Regions from separate parts of the Pediococcus inopinatus genome, predicted to be linked through region 3. Evidence: predicted binding sites of a transcription regulator. Region 3 holds the regulator's gene; each other region holds the start of a gene.
What was found. The regulator NrdR, encoded in region 3, represses ribonucleotide reductase genes. The targets are predictions, from matches to a motif close to ACACNATATATNGTGT.
Positions count from the first base shown of each region.

Region 1: the regulator NrdR is predicted to act here: its motif matches at 886-901, upstream of pnuC (nicotinamide riboside transporter PnuC).
Region 2: the regulator NrdR is predicted to act here: its motif matches at 1,180-1,195, upstream of PI20285_RS02455 (deoxynucleoside kinase).

Region 1 covers NZ_CP019981.1:1,558,255-1,560,506, reverse strand. Annotated here, with positions in the region: gene pnuC (nicotinamide riboside transporter PnuC) at 48-815, opposite strand; gene PI20285_RS07940 (YdcF family protein) at 1,044-2,063, shown strand; gene PI20285_RS07935 (hypothetical protein) at 2,102-2,252, shown strand, end outside.
Region 2 covers NZ_CP019981.1:491,861-494,112, forward strand. Annotated here, with positions in the region: gene PI20285_RS02450 (amino acid permease) at 1-1,091, shown strand, start outside; gene PI20285_RS02455 (deoxynucleoside kinase) at 1,223-1,855, shown strand; gene serS (serine--tRNA ligase) at 2,135-2,252, shown strand, end outside.
Region 3 covers NZ_CP019981.1:657,536-659,787, forward strand. Annotated here, with positions in the region: gene coaE (dephospho-CoA kinase) at 1-583, shown strand, start outside; gene nrdR (transcriptional regulator NrdR) at 604-1,107, shown strand; gene PI20285_RS03395 (replication initiation and membrane attachment family protein) at 1,107-2,252, shown strand, end outside.

The DNA of each region.
Region 1 (2,252 bases), 900 kb from region 3:
CAAAAAAACGTCCTTCAGCGGTCGCTAAAAGGGCGTTTTTTAGTTGTTTAAGCATGTGCGTGTGACACGTCGGCAGCTGTTTCTTCGCCGTAATTTGTTTCTTCTTTAATAAGACGAGCACGTTCTTTTTTGTTATACCATGGAGATGTTGTAAATGCCAAAACATCATTGATCAAGTAGATTGAGCTATTTACAAACATGGCAAGTGTTGCTGATCCTTGACGGAATGAAATGAACCAGAGAACCATTTGAGCAAGTCCTGAAGCAACCCACCAGAAGTATTGGTTGTTGAAACGTAGGAAGCAAATCACACCAGCTGTTAAACTGATCGAGAAGCTAATTGCATCAACCCAAGGACGAGGATCGTTGGTGAAGGTTCCAATTAAGTATCCTGAAACAAAGTAAACAACGATGGTTGAAGCAATTGCGACAAACCAAGTTTTACCAGTGAACTTACGAATCTTAGAAACCATGTTGACGTTCCAGCTTGAACTCAATAAAACAGGTAAATCAAGGGTGACAACATAAGCCAATTGTTCAGCCATACTTAGGTAGTTTTTGGCGGCTAAACCAGTTACAATAAAACAAATTGCTGATAAAATTCCTAACCAACCGTTAACAGATTTAGCAGCGTTAATTGCTAAAATACATAAAACACCTAAAGTTGTTCCGATGAAAGTTGTGATGGTTAAAGCTGTGATTGGGGCACTGACTAGAGTCATAATCTGACAGCCAAGACTGAAGAAAAATAGATAGTAGTTTTGTTGAGGCCACCCCTTCAATTGATGTGCCAAAAAGTGTAAATAATTAGACATTTGCTTCTCTTCCTCTCTTGTTTCTATGTATATGGCCATATACTATATGTTCTGATTTAAAAATCAATCAACACTATATATTGTATTACGAAATAAATTAAATGAAAGACTTGAATTTAATTTTTTTTTGGTGTAAGGGAAACAAAACGATAAAAGATGAATAAGTTTTAAACTTTTCTTTTGGTTAAATTCCTTCTAAAATGAAGATAGAGAAGTGAGGTGAAGAGGATGAATTTCAGCTATTGGGGCAGTATTTGTTTAGCTGTTTTTGTGACATTATGGTTAACTGATCGACGTCGTTTTTTAAATGGCTATTTTTTTACTGCTAGTGTGATATGCTTTTTCTTTGCCGGTTGGCAGTGGCTTGAAGCAACACAAGCTCCCTGGATGCAAGTGTTATTAATGATTAGCAGCTTGGCGTTTACAATAATTATTCCGATTGCTCTGGCTCTTTTTGCGTTAGCTTGTATTATTTATAGTCGGCGATTAATCCAAGAAGTTGGCGTTCATCCGGGATATCGATTGTTGGAAATGGTTGGTTTTCTTATTTTAGCAATGTTTTTTCTTACCTTACTTAATTTATTTATGTTTCATAGTTCACTGCTTTGGGTTTTATTGGGGATATTTTATTTATGGACAGCGTATTTCATGATTGGTTTTATTTCATACGCAGTAGCTTCCGTTCTCGATGAATTGCCAGTTCGTTATGCAGTGGATTTTATCGTCATTTTGGGGGCGGGCTTGTTGCCTGATGGAACTGTTTCTAAAATTCTGCAAAAACGCCTTGATAAGGGAATTGCTATTTATCGAAAACAACTAAAACGTGGTGGTCATCCTCAATTTGTGGTTTCTGGTGGTCAGGGGACTGATGAGATTATATCTGAAAGCCAGGCGATGAGAGATTATTTGATCGAAGCTGGAATTTCAAATTCGAAAATTATTCAAGAGGACCGATCTACATCTACTTATGAAAACTTGCGATTTTCGCAAATCTTGATGACAAAGGAAAAGGTCTTTCACCGAGCCGTTTTTGTAACCAATAGTTTTCATGTCTTTCGCGCGGGTTTAATTGCTAAACAGTTGAATTCTACGATGACGGGAATCAGCGCACCTACAACCATGCACTATTTGCCGTTTGCAGCATTTCGAGAATATTTGGCTTTAATCGTTATGTTTAAATGGATTAATGTTTTGGCATTGATTATGACAACTCTGTGTTATTTAACCTACTTGTTAATAACGCATTAGGGGGAACATGGTATAATGTAGCCAAGGAGGAGAAAATCATGACCTTACAATTAAAAATAAAAAAAAGCCTAGTTGGCGTAGTTGCAGTGCTGATGTTAGTTTCCTTAGCCGCATGTAGCAGCACCAGTAAACAAAGTGGAAATGCACACAGTTCTTCTACATCATCTAAGTCCGAAAAAACTAACCAAC
Region 2 (2,252 bases), 170 kb from region 3:
GGGTATGGAGTGTGTTGGCGTTAGTACTAATTTTTTCCGTTAACGCTCTTACCGTCAAGGCCTTTGGTGAAACTGAATATTGGATGGCATTGATTAAGGTCGTTACAGTTATCATTTTCTTAGTAGTTGGTGTGGCCGTTATTTTTGGCATCATGGGTGGACATGCAACCTATTTAAATAATTTCACGTATAAAAAAGCGCCATTTGTTGGCGGAATTCCGATGATTCTTAGTGTATTCGTTGTCGCGGGTTTCTCATTTCAAGGAACTGAATTAATTGGGATTACAGCTGGTGAATCAGAAGCACCTGAAGAAAGTGTTCCTAAGGCGATTAACCAAGTGTTTTGGCGAATTATTTTATTCTATATTTTGGCGATTTTTGTGATTGCTTGCATTATTCCTTATACAAGTCCTGATTTGTTAGGATCTTCGGCAAGTGACGTTAAGATCAGTCCGTTCACCTTAGTCTTTCAACGAGCCGGGTTAGCCGGAGCAGCAAGTATCATGAACGCAGTTATTTTGACATCGGTCATCTCTTCGGCAAATTCAGGGATGTATGCTTCCACAAGAATGTTATACTCATTGGCTTTACAAGGGTATGCCCCAAAAACATTTGGATTAACAACAAAACGAGGAATCCCTTTAATGGCCTTGATTGGGACGACCATTGTTGGTGCGTTAACCTTTATCTCAAGTATTGAAGGCCCCCATATCTATATGTGGTTGGTTGCAGCAAGTGGTTTGACTGGATTTATTGCCTGGCTGGGGATTGCTATTTCTCATTTTCGCTTTCGTCGCGCATTTGTTAAACAAGGACACAAGGTGGAAGAACTTAAATATCATGCAAAATGGTTCCCATTTGGACCGATATTTGCTTTTGTAATTTGTTTGTTGGTCATTGCTGGCCAGGATCTTCATTCCTTTGCGACGTTTAACTGGGAAGCAATCGGAATTAGTTATATTAGTGTGCCAATCTTCATCGTTTTGTACGTATTCTATAAAGTGAAATATCATACGCATATTATTCCGTTGGACGAAGTTGATTTAACGCAACCCGATTTTATTTTAAAGTCTCGAAAAATCAAGAAATAAGTGTATAATGCAAGATGCTGTAATAAAAGAGAAATCATGGTAATTGGTTGATTTTTAAAACCATATATTGTTTTTGAATCTGAATATGCTACAATATATAGTATTAAAAGATGAATAAAGGGGAACTTCGAATGATTGCATTATCAGGTCCAATTGGAGCAGGAAAAACAACGTTAACGGAAATTTTATCTCAACATTTAGGCACAAAAGCTTATTATGAATCAGTTGATGATAACCAAATTTTGCCACTTTTTTACAAAGACCCTAAGCGCTACGCATTTTTACTGCAAATTTATTTTTTGAATCGACGTTTAGATGGCATCAAAGAAGCTTTTCAGACTAAAAATAGTGTGATGGATCGTTCGATTTATGAAGATTCACTTCTTTTCCATTTGAATGCAGATTTAGGACGGGCAACCAAGACAGAAGTGCAAATTTACGATTCTTTATTAACTAATATGATGGAAGAATTACCAGAAACCCATTATAAGAAAAATCCGGATTTATTGATTGATATCAACATTTCCTTTGATACGATGTTAAATCGGATTCAAAAACGAGGCCGTTCTTACGAACAAATTGATAATGACCCTAGCTTGTATGAATATTATCAGGATTTGAATCATCGTTATGCTGAATGGTATGACAATTATAACGAAAGTCCTAAGATTCAGATTGACGGGGATCAGTTTGATTTTGTAGAAGACCCACAGGCCCGTGAAAAGGTCATTCAAATTGTGGATAAAAAAATTGCTGAAATTTAGTTGTTTCTTGGAACTTTTTCGGTTATGATAAGTGTAAATAGTAAACGTGAAGCCTTTTTTAAGTAGATTTAAAGCGAGATAGAGCTAGTGAAAGCTATCAATCGAAACTCCGAGAGGCAAAAGCGGGTGAGTAATATCACACGGCTGCGGTCGTTAACCATAATTGAGGGTGCTGGTAACAGCAAACTTGGGTGGTACCGCGAAATAAAGTCTTTTCGTCCCAATTGATGGGATGAGAAGGCTTTTTATTGTGCAATTAAAAATTAGGAGGTTTTAATAATGTTAGATTTAAAAGAAATTCGAAATAATACGGATTATATTAAAGAACGCTTAGGCACACGAGGAATTGATCCAAAAGAAATTGATAAGCTTTTAGACATGGACCAAAAACGTCGAG
Region 3 (2,252 bases):
AGGATTAACTGGTGGCATTGCTACAGGGAAGTCAACGGTTAGCAGTTATTTAAAAAAACTAGGGTATCCAGTCGTTGACGCAGACCAGATTGCTCGTGAGATTGTGCAGCCAGGGACTATAGTTGCTGACCAATTGCGGATAATTTTCGGGGATGCAATTTTTGATGGTGCTAAGCTAAATCGAAACCGGTTAGGAAAAATTGTTTTTGGAAGCTCTGTGCAATTACAAAAACTTAATGCGGTGATGCAACCGGCAATTAGAACGAAAATTCTACAAACATTAAAAGCAGAAAAAAAAGAGTCGACAAAATTAATTGTTTTGGACGCGCCACTGCTCTTAGAACAAGGATATCAGAAGTTTGTGGATCAAATTATGGTTGTTGTGAGTGATGCCAACGTTCAACGGGAGCGTTTAATCCGCCGTGATGGCTTTTCTAAAAAAGAAGCTGAACAGCGAATAACGGCGCAGTGGTCCTTAGAAAAGAAAATTAGTTTCGCTGATATTGTGATTGATAACAGTGGGTCTATTGAAGAAACACGTCAGCAAGTGGTAAAATGGCTTGACAATAGTAAGTTACGTTAGTAAGTGGAGGTAGAGTGCCCATGAGATGTCCACATTGTCATCACAATGGTTCTCGAGTGGTGGATAGTCGTCCAACAGATGATGGGCGTGTGATCCGCCGCAGAAGAGAATGTGAAGCATGCGGTTTTAGATTTACAACGTTTGAAAGAATTGAAGCATCACCTTTGTTGGTGATTAAGAAAAACGGGACACGAGAAGAGTTTAATCGAGAAAAACTACTCCGCGGGCTTATTCGTTCTGCTGAAAAACGGCCAGTTGGTATGGACGAAATGTCCAAAATTGTGGATGAAGTTGAAAACAAAATTCGGGCCCTAGGCGAAAATGAAGTTTCTAGCCAAATCATTGGTGAGTATGTCATGAACTTACTGGCCAAAGTCGATGAAATTGCTTATATTCGTTTTGCCAGTGTCTACCGTCAATTTAAGGATATGAATGTATTTATGTCAGAATTGAAAGATATGATGGCAAAAGACAAAGCGACTAAAAAGAAAACTTCCAAAAAAGATGATGGTGGCGAGTCATAATGAATGAGGGATGGGCTAATTTAAGCCCCAAAGATGGTTTTTTAGTTACTCAAAGGGACTATTTGAGCGATTTTGATCAAAAAGTCCTTACTTTTTTATACCAACCGATTATTGGAGCTAAGGCGTTTAGCTTATTTTTGACGCTTTGGACCGAAATGAGTCCGACAACCATTCGTTCAGAGAGAAAGTCGCATTTAGAATTATTTGATATTCTGAATTGTGATTTACCCAATTTCTACTTGAGTCGACAAAAGTTGGAGGGAATCGGATTACTTAAATCTTTTGAAGGACAAGATAACCTTGGCCGTTATTTTGTGTATCAATTGATCAGACCTATATCACCAGACGCGTTTTTTAAGGATGATTTGCTGAGCAGCTTGCTTCTTGAAGCCATTGGTGAAAATCGGTTTAAAGAACTTGCTGCACAGTTTAAACTAACGCAAGTTGATAAAAAAAATCTAAAAGATGTTTCAACTGATTTTTTGACTGCTTTTCACATTTCAGATAACACGATTAAAGAACCTAATTTCTTAATTCGTGAGACTCAAGCAGAATTTAAGCAGGCCAAATCACAAACGGAGGATCAACTAATCAAGGTTGAAAACAATGATTTTGATTTTAAATTATTAAAAGACCTTCTGAGTCATGGTTTTACCAAGTGGGAGTCTGTTAATCAAGCCCAACGACTAATCTTGAGTGAACACCTTTTGTATGGAATTGACGAAGTTGAAATGAGCCGTCAAATTGGTCAAGCAACGGATTTAGTGACCAATCAGTTAAACACCAAGAAATTACAACAACAGATTTCTAAAAGCTTTACTAGCCAAACGGCCCATAAACAAGCTTATGCGGCGAGTCCTTCAAGTACAGAAACTAAACCAGTAGAAAGCTCGAAGACAGACGAAAACAAGTTGACGTCAGAAGACAAGCAGCTGATTAAAGCGGCTAAGTCCTATGCACCGGCAACTTATTTGGAAAATCTGAAGGTGGCTATCCATGGTGGCTATGTCACGTACGGTGAAAAACAAATACTTAAAGATTTAATTGATCGGAATTTATTTCCAGTGAGTGTTATAAATATTTTGCTCTCATACATTGTTATTGACCGGGGCGTCACAACGCTCCCTGGAAAATTAGTGGATACG